3 regions of the Pseudarthrobacter sp. PvP090 genome follow, and region 2 is predicted to be linked to each of the others. Evidence: predicted binding sites of a transcription regulator. Region 2 holds the regulator's gene; each other region holds the start of a gene.
What was found. The regulator HrcA, encoded in region 2, represses chaperone genes, less so after heat shock. The targets are predictions, from matches to a motif close to TTNGCACTCGNNNNNNNCGAGTGCNAA.
Positions count from the first base shown of each region.

Region 1: the regulator HrcA is predicted to act here: its motif matches at 2,587-2,613, upstream of ABIC21_RS00360 (FmdB family zinc ribbon protein).
Region 3: the regulator HrcA is predicted to act here: its motif matches at 2,366-2,392, upstream of ABIC21_RS18955 (Hsp20/alpha crystallin family protein).

Region 1 is NZ_JBEPPO010000001.1:74,455-79,119, forward strand. It holds gene ABIC21_RS00340 (hypothetical protein) at 1-159, opposite strand, end outside; gene ABIC21_RS00345 (GNAT family N-acetyltransferase) at 276-896, opposite strand; gene galU (UTP--glucose-1-phosphate uridylyltransferase GalU) at 902-1,819, opposite strand; gene ABIC21_RS00355 (5-formyltetrahydrofolate cyclo-ligase) at 1,919-2,563, shown strand; gene ABIC21_RS00360 (FmdB family zinc ribbon protein) at 2,701-2,952, shown strand; gene ABIC21_RS00365 (RcpC/CpaB family pilus assembly protein) at 3,312-3,893, shown strand; gene ABIC21_RS00370 (AAA family ATPase) at 3,973-4,665, opposite strand, start outside.
Region 2 is NZ_JBEPPO010000007.1:131,019-135,683, forward strand. It holds gene ABIC21_RS10200 (GerMN domain-containing protein) at 1-392, shown strand, start outside; gene ABIC21_RS10205 (16S rRNA (uracil(1498)-N(3))-methyltransferase) at 413-1,213, opposite strand; gene dnaJ (molecular chaperone DnaJ) at 1,216-2,343, opposite strand; gene hrcA (heat-inducible transcriptional repressor HrcA) at 2,445-3,458, opposite strand; gene ABIC21_RS10220 (DUF3097 domain-containing protein) at 3,691-4,539, shown strand.
Region 3 is NZ_JBEPPO010000022.1:16,661-21,325, reverse strand. It holds gene ABIC21_RS18975 (DNA alkylation repair protein) at 1-789, opposite strand, end outside; gene ABIC21_RS18970 (phosphatase PAP2 family protein) at 913-1,695, shown strand; gene ABIC21_RS18965 (MmcQ/YjbR family DNA-binding protein) at 1,749-2,063, shown strand; gene ABIC21_RS18960 (MerR family transcriptional regulator) at 2,067-2,357, opposite strand; gene ABIC21_RS18955 (Hsp20/alpha crystallin family protein) at 2,524-2,949, shown strand; gene ABIC21_RS18950 (J domain-containing protein) at 3,064-3,432, shown strand; gene ABIC21_RS18945 (hypothetical protein) at 3,529-3,918, shown strand; gene ABIC21_RS18940 (GH1 family beta-glucosidase) at 4,041-4,665, shown strand, end outside.

The DNA.
Region 1 (4,665 bases), on a different contig from region 2:
TTGCGGGGCTGCTGTTTCGAGATCAATGACGTCCGCCACAAGCTCGCCCGCAGGCTGCAGCTGGTGGCGTCCGTTCCGGAGTATGTAGGGGGCAACCCACACAATCCAGAGCGCAACAGCAATGACAAGGATCACAGAGCTGCTAAGAGGGATGTCCACATCAAAACCGTATGAGCAATCCGGGGTGCGGGCCCGCATTGTCCCCGGTGTGTCGCAAGGGAACTGTCAATTGACTGGATTGATGACGTTATTGCTGGTCAGGAAGGGTCTGACCACTAAGCGGGGCGGCTCTCCTGCCACCGCGAAAGGAGCCCCTCCGGGACTTCGTCGGAGGTCAGTGCGAAGCTCCGGTGATCGGCCCATTCGCCGTTGATGTGCAGGAACCGCGGCCGGTAGCCCTCGTCGCGGAATCCGAGCTTCTCAACCACCCGGAGACTGGGAGCGTTTTCGGGCCGGATGTTGATTTCCATCCGATGCAGCCCAAGGGACTGGAAGCAATAGTCCGTCACCAACGCCACCGCGGTCGGGGCGATGCCGTGCCCGGCCCGATCCTGGTCCACCCAATAGCCGAGTGTGGCCATCATTGCCGAGCCCCACACAATGGAGGAAACCGTCAGCTGTCCCACAATGACAGGCTCGCGGAAGCCCGGGGTCCGCTCCGTGATGAGAAACGGCAGGGCCGCGGCCTGGGCGGCCTGTGCCTTGAGGGAGCGCACCATCTGGCGGTAGTCGGGAAGGCCACCCCCGGGAACAGGATTGGACGCCTCCCAGGGGGCTAGCCACTCGCTGTTGCGGGAGCGGACCGCAGTCCACTCCTTGCGGTCCCGGTAACGGATCGGGCGCAACAAAAGGTCGCCGCTCTCAAGCGTCACCGGCCAGCGGAAGCTGCCCCCCACGGGAGTTACTTGGTCAGGCTGGGGGCGATGCTGGCAGCGAAGTCGGGGAGCCACTCCCGCAGGCCGGGGCCGAGGTCTTCGCTGTCGCAGGCGAGCTGCACGCAGGCCTTGAGGTAGCTGAGCTTGTCCCCGGTGTCGTAGCGGCGGCCCCGGAACACAACGCCGTAAACGCCGTAGCCTTCGCCGTTGCCAGCTGCGAGCTCCTGGAGCGCGTCGGTCAGCTGGATTTCTCCGCCGCGGCCGGGCGCAGTGCGCTCCAGGACCTCGAAGACCGCCGGGTGGAGGACGTAGCGGCCGATCACGGCGAGGTTGGACGGGGCGTCTTCAACGTCAGGTTTCTCAACAAGCTGGTTGATGCGGACATAGTCCTCGCCCGGAATCGATTGAACGTCCGCGCAGCCGTAGGCGCTGATCTGGGAGGGTTCCACCTCGATGAGTGCGACGACGGAACCGCCGGTCTTCGCCTGAACCTCAATCATGGTGCTGAGAAGTTCATCGCGGGCGTCGATCAGGTCATCGCCGAGCAGCACAGCGAAGGGTTCGTATCCCACGTGCTGCTTTGCGCGGAGGACGGCGTGACCCAGGCCCATCGGATCGCCTTGGCGGACGTAGTGGATGTCACCGAGGTTGCTGGCGGCCTGAATGGACGCGAGCTTGGCGGTGTCGCCCTTGGCCTCGAGGGTGGCTTCCAGCGCAGGGACGCGGTCAAAGTGGTCTTCGAGGGCACGCTTGTTACGGCCCGTGATCATCAGGATGTCGCTCAAGCCGACGTTGACGGCTTCCTCCACAACGTACTGAATGGCTGGCTTGTCGACGACAGGAAGCATTTCCTTCGGCATGGCCTTGGTGGCCGGAAGGAACCTGGTGCCGAGGCCGGCTGCGGGGATGACGGCCTTGCGAACGGGAGCATTGAGAGTAGTCACTGGACTAATCTAACGGAGGGACCAAACATTGGGTAATCGTTCGTGACGCCAGAGAAACTCCGCTTCCCGGGCTGCATCACGCGGGAGGGACAAGGCCGCATGGCGACGAAAGAAGAGATCCGGGCCGGCCACCGTGCCAGGCGTGCGGTACTGACGCCGGCCGGACTGGAGGACGCGGGGAAGGGCATTGCCCGACAGGGACTGGCGTGGGCTGCCGCACTGACCGGTGGCAGCCCCGGCACCTTCGCCGCCTACCTTGGAGTGGGTTCCGAGCCGCCGACCCTTCCCTTGCTGACAGTGTTGCATGCGGCAGGGCACCAAATCCTGCTTCCGGTCTGCGAGCCTGGACTGGCGCTGACCTGGGTGTACTGGACGCCGGGTTCCGAATCCGCCCGGAGCCGCTACGCGCCGATCCAGGAACCGGTCGGCGACCGCCATGACACAACCGTCATGCGGCAGACAGACGGCATCTTCCTGCCGGCCACCGCCGTCGACTTCACCGGCAACCGGATCGGGCAGGGCGGCGGCTACTACGACAAGTTCCTGGCGGCGGTGGCGGCCCTCCTCCCCGCTGGGTCCTCGACGTCCGACGGCGGGCTGTTCCCACCCGTGCCGACCATCGCCGTCGTGTACGACGGCGAGGTCCTGCCTGCCGGCAGCATCCCCGCAGAGCCCTTCGACCGGAAGGTGGCCGCCGCCCTGACTCCGACGGGCCTGCTTTCATTGCAGCGATCGGGCACGTAGGGCCTCGCGGCAGGGTGATAGAATTAGCACTCAGGCCCTGCGACTGCTAAGGGGCGGATGGTGTCGACGGAGATGTCGGCTGTGATCCGCGCCGGACAGCACGGGACCTGCTCGTATGTCCCAGAGGAGGATTTCCAGTGCCCACGTATGCCTACGCCTGCAAGGACTGCAGCCACGCCTTCGAGATAGTGCAGTCGTTTACCGACAGCACCCTCACGTCCTGCCCTGAGTGCCAGGGGACCCTTCGCAAGAAGTTCAACAGCGTTGGCGTCGTCTTCAAAGGTTCCGGCTTCTACCGGACCGACTCCCGCGACGCCAAGGGCGGCACTGTCTCGCCGGCCCCGGCCCCGGCCCCCACTCCGGCGCCTGCCGCCGCTTCCGCAAGCTAGGAACTGTCCGGGGCTGCGGCCCCGCCCGCTCCGATGCCGCCCGGGCTGTTTTATCCACATAGCCCAAAGCCCGCCTGCCCGGCTTCCACGCCGATGCGTAGTGTCGGGCCATGGCCATCCTCGCCCGCCCCGTCCTTCCCCTAGCCGCCTACCCTGAGGCGGGCGCTGGGGTCATATTCCGCGGCGTGTTGCGCCCCTTACCAATTCTCCGAAGGGGCAGCTCCCCCGGGCGCCGCTCCGGCCGGCCGATCACCCCAAGCCGTCCGCGCCGGCCAAGGCCCGCTGGGCAGCCTCCCCGTAGGCGGCTGGTCCGGTGGCTGGTCCGCAACCGCCGGCTGGCGGTGGCGCTACTGCTCTGCGTGGCTGCCGGTCTCACCGTTCAACAGCTAACCCCCGCTCCGGCCTTCACGGTCTCCGCCCTGGCCGCGTCAAGGGACCTCCCGGCCGGGGAGACACTGGCCCCGGACGATCTGGTAGCTTTGAGCGTCCCGCGCGCCCTGGTGCCCGCCGGCAGCTTCGGCAGCACAGATTCCCTCGCGGGGAAGCAGTTGGCGGTGGCCCTGCGCAAGGGTCAGCTGCTCTCTGATGCGCAGCTCCTTGGCCCCGGCCTCCTGGCTGGCAGTCCTCCGGGATCTGCCGCTGTGCCGCTGCGCATGGCGGATCCCGCCTCGATCCAATTGCTTTCCCCCGGCCAACTTGTGAATGTCGTCATGACAACCGGCAACGGCTTCGACCAGCCGGCAGCATCCCAAGTGCTGGCCGCCGCGGTGCCGGTGCTGTGGACCTCCGAGCACGGCAGCGGGGCCGGCCAATGGCTGGCAACTGGGGACTCCGACGGCCTCCTGGTCGTGGCTGCCGACGCCGATCAGGCGGGTCGCCTCGCCGGTGCATCCACCCAAGGCAAGCTGTTCTTTGTCCTCGTGGCGGGCGTTCATGGCTAGCCGGCCCTGCCGGCCGGCGCTGTCCCGGCAGGGGCTCTGCCGGAAGCCCACTCCCGAGCGGTCCGGGCCGAGAAGGGTCCTAGCCCCAGTGCGGCGGCTTTTGTTCTTGGAGCCAGGAGTCGTGGTCGTAGCCGCCCGGCTCGTCGCCCCAGCGCCTCGGATCGTCTTCGGCAGCTTTGTTCGGCAGCACGCCGGCCGCGACGGTCGCCGCTTCGGGTTGTTCGGTCCCGTTGTCCCGGCCTTCGTCGCTGGTCCGGATATCGCGACCCTCTTGGCTGTCGCCGTGGTTCTGGCTATCGCCGTTCGCAGTCATGCCACTGCCCTCCTTAATACCCTGATCTGTTCTGTGCTCCTGCGCACTGTCCGGCCGTCCGGCCGGGGTCCGCCGCTCCGAGGCCTGCGCTTCGCTGACGGCAAGGTTCTCGACGTCGTCGTCGAAGAACCCTGGCGAGGTCCGTTTCCGGTGCGTCACCGCCGGCTTTTCCAGTCCGAGATATCCGCCGATGCGGTCGGCGCAGGCCGACGGATCGGTGAAAACCTCTATGGTCCATAGTGGCATGTAGCGCCAGCCGAGCCGTTCCAGGAGCTGCGGGCGGAGCCTGCTGCGTTCGCGGACGGTCAGCCGGCGGTATTGCTCGGTGCCGTCGGACTCAATTGCCACGGGCCGGGGAATCTCAGCGTCGTCCTGCCCGAGGGTGCTCAACGGGTCGGCAGCGGCCACCATGTTCAGGGCGCCATCATACTGGTGCCAGACCCGGGCACCCCGAGCCCG
Region 2 (4,665 bases):
TGGTGCTCGTGGACGGCCATACCGACTACGTCGCCTTCAACCACGTCCGCCTGGGCTCCCCGACCGCACGCGGCGCCGGGATGGTCGCCCCGGTGTGGATCATTGATCCCCAGGAGGGGGCCTCCGTGGACGACGGCGCGGTCAAGATCTCCGGACGCAGTACCGTTCCGGGCGGCAACCTCCGGTGGGAGATACTGCGGATCGACGGCACCGTCGAGACCAAGTACCTGGACGGGACGGTCACGGCCTCGGCTGAAGCCGGCCAGTCGGGGGCGTTCAGCCTGTCGGTCAACCTTGGGCCCGGCAACTATGAGGTCCGCATATCACAGCTCGAGGCGGGCAACCCGGCCGAGGATCTGAACGTCGACACCCGCGGATTCTCCGTCAAATAGCGGTCAAGTAGCAGCGGCCGCTACCAGCGGCCGAGAATGTCGCTGGCGAGGACCGTAGCGGCGGGACCGGCCGTGGATGAGCGCAGCACATGGTGCCCGAGCAGGGCTGTCACCGCGCCCGCATCGCAGAGCCTGGTCACTTCCCGCGGGCTGATGCCGCCCTCGGGTCCGACGATCAGCAGCACCTCACGTCCGCCTGAGTCGGCGCCGGAGCCGTCGCCAGGGCCGTCAACCGCGGAACCGGCGCCCTGCCAGGCCTCCAGGACCCGGCGCAGCGGCCGCACGGCGTCCTCGTGCAGGATAATGGCGAGGTCCGCCGCGGCCACTGCCGCCTGCAACCCGGCGCCGTCGACGGCGGGGCGGACCTCCGGGATCCAGGCACGGCGCGCCTGCTTGGCCGCCGCGGTGACCACCGACTGCCACTTGGCATGGGATTTCGCCGCTCGTTCCGCCTTCCAGCGGACAATCGAACGTTCCGCCTGCCAGGGCACGACGGCGTCGATCCCCAGCTCGGTGGCGGTCTCGGCGGCGAGCTCGTCCCGGTCGCCCTTCGCGAGGGCCTGGACCAAAACGAGCCGGACGCCGGGCCGGGGCTCCTCGGCGAGTACGGAGCACTCCACGGACAGTTCGCCGGGCGCGACGGCGGACACGGTGCCGGTCAGGCGTTTTCCGGCGCCGTCGGCGATGTCCACGGTCTCCCCCACGGCAAGCCGCTTCACCGTGACCGCATGGCGGGCCTCGGGTCCGTCAAGGACGAAGACGGAACCGGGGGCCAACCCGTCCAGGGTGCCGGGGGAAGTGAAGAAGACCGGGTTGCTCACCGCTACAGGTTACCGAGCCGGTCCCGCAGCTTCGCGAAGACCCCGCCGCTCGCGGCAAGCTTCCCTTCGCTGAACTGTTCCCCGCGCAGCTTCGCGAGCTGGCGGAGCAGATCCTCCTGGGCGGCGTCGAGCTTGGCGGGGGTGTCCACCTGGAGGTGGACCTTGAGGTCGCCGCGGCCGTAGCCGCGCAGGTGGGTGACGCCGAGCCCGCGGAGCGTAATGACCTCGCCGGACTGGGTGCCGGCCTTGACATCGATCTCCTGCCGGCCGTCGAAGGTCTCGAGGGTCAGCTCGGTGCCCAGCGCGGCAGCGGTCATGGGGATGTTGAGGCTCGCGTGCAGGTCGTCGCCGTCGCGCACGTACGTGGCGTCGTTGTTGACGCGGATCTCGACGTAGAGGTCTCCCGCGGGGCCGCCGGCGGGTCCGGCCTCGCCCTGCCCGGAGAGCTGGATGCGGGTGCCGGTGGCGACGCCGGCGGGAACCTTGACCGTCAGGGTGCGCCGGCTGCGGATCCGGCCCTGGCCGGCGCATTCGTTGCAGGGGTCCTTGATGACGGTGCCGAAGCCCTCGCAGGAGCCGCAGGGGGCCGCAGTCATCACCTGGCCGAGAATGGAACGCACGGCGCGCTGGACCTGGCCGCTGCCGCCGCAGATGTCGCAGCGTTCCGGGTGGCTGCCCGCACGGCAGCATGAGCCCTCGCAGGTGGGGCAGGTGACGGCCGTGTCCACTTCGAGTTTCTTGTTGATGCCGAACACGGCGTCGCGGAGGTCGATCCGGACGCTGATCAGGGCGTCCTGGCCGCGGCGGACCCGCGAGGCCGGACCGGCCTGGCCGCCGGCGCCGAAGAACGTCTCGAAGATGTCTTGGAACGCGAAGCCCTGGCCGGCGTAGCTGCCGCCGCCAAAGCCGTTGTCGGTGCCGTTCTCGTTGCCCGTGGTGTCGTAGATCCGGCGCTTCTGCGGATCGGACAGCACCTCGTAGGCGTGGGTGACGGCCTTGAAGCGGTCCGAGGCGTCGTCCCCGGGGTTTACGTCCGGGTGGAGGGTCCGCGCAAGCTTGCGGTAGGCCTTCTTAATCTCTTCTCCGGTCGCTTCGCGGGAGACTCCCAGAACGTCGTAATGGCTGCTCAAAGTGTGTATCTCTTCCTTTTTGTACTGCCGGTGGGGCACTGCCTGTAAGGGGCAAGAAGTGTGGTGTCGGCCCGTCCGGCCGCTCGGGTGGACGCGGTTCGTCAGGGGCCGAGAATCCGCGAAAGGTACCGGGCAACGGCCCGGACGGCGGCCATGGTGGTCGGATAGTCCATCCGGGTGGGGCCCAGCACTCCGACTTTCGCCGTCGCGTCCGGGCCGTAGCCGGTCGCGACCACCGAAGCCTCCGCGAGTCCGTCATACGGGTTTTCCCGGCCGATGCTGACCGTTACGCCGCGCGGGTCCTCGGCCATGTCGCTCAGCAGGCGGAGCATGACCACCTGCTCCTCGAGCGCCTCCAGCACCGGGCCGATGCTGAGCGGGAAGTCAACGTTGGAGCGGGCCAGGTTGGCGGTTCCGGCCATAACCATACGCTCTTCGCGGCTGCTGGTGGCCAGCGCCTCCAGGCCGCGGGCCAGCGCCTGCGCCGCGCCGCGCCGGGCGGGCGGGCTACTGGCAATGACCGACTGCAGCGACTGTGGCAACAGGTTCAGCGGGGTGCCTGAGAGGCTGCCGAGGAACCGCGCGCGCAGTTCAGAAAGGACCTCGTCGGAAAGTTCCTGCCCCGCGTCGATGACCCGCTGTTCCACCTTGCCGGTGTCCGCGATCAGCACTGCGAGCACCTTGCGCGGCGCCAGCAGGACGAATTCGATGTGCCGCACTTTGGCCCGGCTGAGGTGGGGGTACTGCACGACGGCGACCTGGTTGGTCAACTGCGCGAGCAGGCGGACGGTCCGGTCCAGGACGTCGTCGAGGTCCTCGGAGCCCTCCAGCAGCGCCTGGATGGCGCGGCGCTCAGCCGGCGAGAGGGGCTTGACCGCCGAGATCTGGTCCACGAAGAGCCGGTAGCCCTTGTCGGTGGGGATGCGCCCCGCGCTTGTGTGCGGCGCGGTGATGAGGCCCTCGTCTTCCAGGGCCGCCATGTCGTTGCGGATCGTGGCACTGGACACCCCGAGGTGGTGCCGCTCCACGAGGGCTTTGGAGCCGACGGGTTCCCGTGAATGGACATAGTCCTCCACGATGGCGCGCAGCACTTCGAGCTTGCGTGGTTCGCTCACGCCCCACCTCCAATCGACTGTCCCGCATCCGGTGCCGCCGTGAACCGGCCACGCCGGACACTGTTCCGGCACAAAGACATGTTGGTTAGCACTCGCCATGCCTCAGTGCTAACCAGTCTAATATGAGTCGCCGCATTGTTAGCATTGGATTCGCTCCGGGCGTTCCTCCCGGGGCGGGTGTTTTCGGGCACAGCCCGCCGCAGCAATCCGACCGCAAAGCAGTGTGTAACCGATGTCGTTCCAGAATTGGGGCCCCCAGGACCTGTCCGCCCCCGCCAAGACCCAACTGCCTGAAGTGCCTGTGGAGCGCGGAATGGTACTCGAAGATGTGCAGTCCGGCTGGGTGGGTGCCGTGACCCGGGTGGAGAAGTCCGGCGGCATGCACGTCGTGGCCCTCGAAGACCGCCGCGGCAAGTCCCGGTCCTTCCGCCTCGGCTTCGGCTTCCTGCTGGAGGGCCAGCCGATCCGGCTGATGCCGCCGGCACCCCGGGCCGCCGCAGCCGCCGCAGGCACCAGAACGGCCTCCGGCTCCGTCCGGGTGGCCGGCCAGCGCGCCCAGGTGGCCAAAGCCAGCCGGATCTGGGTAGAGGGCAAGCACGACGCCGAACTCGTCGAAAAGGTCTGGGGTGACGATCTGCGGATTGAGGGCATCGTCGTGGAGCCGTTGCACGGCATCGATGACCTCGCCGGTGCCGTGGCCGCCTTCCGGCCCGGGCCCGGGCGCCGGCTCGGTGTCCTGGTGGATCATCTGGTTCCCGATTCCAAGGAATCCCGGATTGCCGAGACTGTGATGGCGTCCCCCGGTGCCGCCGGCAACGTGCTGATCGTCGGCCACCCCTACGTCGATGTCTGGCAGGCAATCCGGCCGGCCGTGCTGGGAATCGAGGAGTGGCCGGTGATCCCCCGGGGCGTGGACTGGAAGACCGGGATCCTGATGGCGTTCGGCTGGCCGCACAGCACCAAGGAGGACATCGGCCTGGGCTGGCAGAAGCTTCTTGGCGCCGTGCGGAGCTACGCCGACCTGGAACCCTCCCTGCTGGGCCGGGTGGAGGAGGTCATCGACTTCCTCACCGTTCCCTGAGGAGCCGCGCCGCGCGCCGCCGCCAGCGGGCCGATCCGTGATTCCGCGCCCGAGCAAGTATTCTTGGTACGACGGCTACGCTCCAGGCGCAGCCCTGGCACCGCCAGGCACCAATGCACCACCGCA
Region 3 (4,665 bases), on a different contig from region 2:
CCGCGGCGGCGTCACCGTGAGTGACGCCGGCGGGAACCCCAGCAGCTCCAGCGCGCCGGGGTGGGCCTTCTTGAGCAGGGTCCGCAGCCCGTGCCGGACCAACCTGGGCGTGTTCGCGTCAGGGGCGGCCAGCCATCTAGCCGCCGTGGCAACCACCTCGTCAGGGGCGTGGCGGGCAAGATCGTTGAGGTGGTTGGCCACCGAGCGCCGGACGTCTTCGACCGGGTCCCGGTACAAGGCATCGAGGATCGGCAGGGTCGCGGCGGGCCGGGCCGTGATCTGCGGGACACGGATCGCCCACGGCAGGTATGCCCGGGTTCCCTCGCTGGCGAGCCGGCGGACCTGCCAGTCCGGGTGCGAGGTCCAGCGCTGGATAACGGCCAGTGCGCGTTCCAGATCGGCCGCGAGGAGCCGCCGGATCGCGAATTCCGCGGTGAGCCGCGGCGTCAGCTCGGCGAGCAGCGCCAGGCAGTCCTCGAAGTCGCCGGTTTCCGTGTTGGTAAGGGCGAGGGTGGCCGCCGCCTCGGTCACGGGCCAGATCATCCAGCCGGTGAAGTCCGGATCATTCAGCGCCCGGCGGAATATGGCCGCAGTGCCGGCGTAGTTTCCGGGCAGGTCCGCCTGCAGGGCGCCGCTCAGGAGGTCAGTGCGTTCCCGCAGGCTGAGCTCTTCGAGGTGCCCGGCCGTAGCGGCGAGCCGGGGGAAGGTGCGGCCCGGTGCGGCCGCGGCGAGGATCCGCTCCAGCGAGCGGACCATGCCCGGGTTGATCAGTTCATTCATAACGCCCATTGCCTCAGGCTACCCGGGGCGAGCGCCATGGGGCTTATGTGCGGCAGCCGCCCCTGCGGCGCCGGAACCGGGATATTCTTCAAAGAGGATATGTCCACACACGGTGCAGAGGCGGAGACGGGAATGGCAGAGGAAACTACCGGGAAGTCGCCCGGCCGGTGGCGGGTTTTCCACGACAAGTTCGTGGTGGAGGAGCGCTACATGAGCGAGCGGGACCGGAAGAACCTGTACCGGATCGCCGTCGGCCTCATGATTCTTGGCACCGTGCTGTTCTTCACGATTCTCGCCGGGGTCCTCCAGCAGGGCGGCCTGACGGCAGGCGATGAACCGGTCCGTTCCTGGCTCCTGACCCTCCGTTCCGAACCGCTCACGACGGCTATGATCATCCTCGCGATCGTTTTCGGCCCTGTTGCCCTGCCGATCATCATCCTCGTGGTGACGGTGGCCTGGGGTCTGCTGGCCAAGCACGCCTGGCGGCCGATGCTCCTGGCCGGTGCCATGCTCACCGGTGTAATTCTTGCCCAGATCATCGGTCGGACCATCGGGCGCCAGCGCCCGCCCGTGGACCTCATGCTCTTCGGCGCGGACTTCACCTTCTCCTTCCCCTCGGGCCACGTGCTGGGCGCCTGCGACTTCCTGCTGGTCAGCGCGTTCCTGATCTTCTCCCGCCGGCACAACCGCATGGCTGCCGTCGCAGGCTTCCTGCTGGCCGGCGTCGGGATTTTCTTCGCTGCGGTGAGCCGGCTCTACCTGGGCTACCACTGGCTGACCGACGCGATGGCCTCGCTGTCCATTTCGTTCGTGATCCTTGGCGGCGTCATCGCCCTCGACACCTGGCGGACCGCCCGCATCCGCGGCGAGCAGATCACCGGAACGCTCTCCAAAGCCGACACCAGCCAGACGTAACTTCCTGGCTGCATCCACTTGTCCCGCCCCGGCGCCGGTGCCACAGTGGGGCCATGGCCACCGAAGATGATGTCCGTCAGGCAGCCCTGGCCCTGCCGGGAGTGGTCGAACGGCCCAGCTGGGGCCAACCCGCCTGGTTCGCGGCCACGCTGATGGCCCGGATCTGGGAGGAAGGCGTGCTCACTGTCAAGACCGGGGAACGCGAAGCCCTTGCCGGAACGGACCCGGAGACTTTCTTCTGGACGCCGCACCACGAGCGTTCACCGAAACTCGTGCTGGTGCGGCTGGACCGGATCGGTACCGAGGAACTGGCTGAACTCCTCGAGGAATCCCACCGCCTCGCCGGGGGCCGGAAGCCCCCGGCGTAATTCCTAGCTCCGGCGCGGGCGGAGGCGGTTCAGCTCGTCCTGCAGCCTGGCGTTGACCGCCTCCAGCTCCAGCACCTTGGCCACCCCGGCCAGGTTCAGCCCCTCCTCCAGCAGTTCGCTGATCCGCCGCAGCACCGCCAAATCCGCGTTGCTGTACTGCCGCGTACCTCCGGCGGTGCGGTCCGGCGTCAGCAGGCCCTTCCGCTCGTAAAGCCTGATGTTCTGCTGCCCGGTCCCGACCAGTTGGGCCACCACGGAGATCGCGTAGACGCCCAGCTCCTGACGTTCCGCCACGGTACTCCTTTGCACTCTCCCGACGCCGGTTTCGGCGTGCCCACACTTTTTCCTCTTGCATCAGTGTCGCACCGGTGTTATAAAAAATCTATATCCACCACCACAGATAATCAGGCTTGCTGGATACATGAAAAGGACAAACTCTCTCATGAAGGAGTGGGAAATGATGTTGATGCGTACGGACCCGTTCCGTGAACTGGACCGGCTGACCCAGCAGGTCTTTGGAACGGCGGCACGGCCCGCTGCCATGCCGATGGACGCATGGCAGGAAGACGGCGAGTTTGTCGTCGCCTTCGATCTTCCCGGCGTCAACGTTGACTCGGTGGACCTCGACATTGAGCGCAACGTCCTGACCGTCCGGGCTGAACGGCGCGATCCGACCCAGCCCAACGTTGAGTTGATTGCCTCGGAGCGGCCGCGCGGCGTCTTCAGCCGCCAGCTCATCCTGGGCGACACCCTCGATACCGAGAAGGTCAGGGCACAATACGCCGACGGCGTCCTGACGCTCCGCATTCCGGTGCTGGAACAGGCAAAGCCGCGGAAGATTGATATCACACACACGCAGGACAAGATGCAGGAGATCGGGAAGTAGCTGCGGCGGCGGACGCACGCCGTCCGCTCGTCGATGAGCGCGGGGACCAGAGGGCGCCGGCCGCTGCCGGCGTCGTCTGGTCCCCGCCCGGTCCGTCCGGAGGGCGGTGAATCGATGAATCGCGACCCCCGTGGCTACTACGCCGCCTTGCATGTGACGCCGGACGCGACGGCGGCCGAGATCCAGCACGCCTTCCGGGCGCTGATGCGCCTCCGCCATCCCGACGTCGAAGCGGCCGCCGGTGCCGAACACGGCCCCGGGACCGGTCCCGGGAACGACGACGGGGACGAGGCGCGGCGCATCCTGGAGTCCTTTTCCGTCCTGCGGGACCCCAGAACCAGGGCTGAGTATGACCCGGCCGCAGCGTCGGCCGGACCAAGCCGCGCCACTCCCGGAGGCCGGGAGATTCCAGTACGGCACCACCGGCAGGAGCGCCCGGTCCTGCGGGTTACCCCGGTGCGGTGGGAGCGGGGCCCGCTGTGACCCGGCCGCCGGCACCCAGCCAAGAACCGCAAGTGGCCGGGCTTCGGCGCCCAGCCACGAACGAGCCCAGCCACGCACAAGAGAAGGAGGGCGGCCATGAGCGCATGGCGCCGCTACGATTCGCACCTGATGCCGGTCTTCCACGAGCGTTTCGAGACCCGCTGGGGCGAGGGCACAGCCCCGTTCCTTGACCCGGAAGCCCACGAAGCGCCGCTGCCGCGGGCCCAGTGGATCAACATCGACACGGGCGCCGCGCTCGCGGTGGTCCCGATCTGGACCGCCGATGACAGCCAGCACCGCTCGTTCGGCGTCTTTTACCTGCCGCCGGTCGGCGACATCTGGGTGCTGCGGCCGGGGTACACGAGCTATCTGGAACCCTCCGCGGATGAGACCGAACAGCTCCAGGCACTGCGGAACGACGCGTTCAAAAAGGCCGTGGCGCACGCCAAGGAATTCCTGTTCGGGCCCGAGACCGCGTCGTACTGAGGTGGCGCGGGTGTTCTTCGGGGCCCGAGGCCAGACCGGCACGCGGCCGCCGGTCGTGGCGCGGGGATGCGCTGCGACCTAAAATCAGTCAACTGCCTGAAACTACATAGGGGATTCCACTGATGAAAGCATCCGCCAAGGACTTGGCCGCCCTGCTGCCGCCGCGCTTCACCCTGGGCGTGGCGACGGCGGCCTTCCAGATCGAAGGGGCCCTGGATGAGGACGGGCGCGGCCCCTCGGGCTGGGATGTCTTCGCCACCAAGCCCGGATCGATCGTGGACGACCACAGTCCCGCCGTCGCGTGCGACCACTACCACCGGATGCCCGAAGACGTGGCCCTGATGAAGGAACTCGGGGTGGACTCCTACCGGTTCTCCTTGTCCTGGTCACGCATCCAGCCCGGCGGCAGCGGGCCGGTGAATCCCGCTGGCCTCGACTTCTATGACCGGTTGATCGACCTGCTGCTGGCCAACGGGATCGCCCCGATGGCCACGCTCTACCACTGGGACACCCCGCTGGAGCTGGATGAGGCCGGCGGGTGGATGAACCGGGACACTGCCTACCGGCTGGGGGAGTTCGCCGCGATCGCCGCGGCCGCATACGGCGACCGGGTGACCCGCTGGGTGACGGTCAACGAACCCGCCACGGTCAGCACCAACGGCTACATGCTGGGGATGCACGCGCCGGGCGAAGCGCTCATGCTGAAGGCCCTGCCCAGCGTCCACCACCAGCTGCTGGGGCACGGGT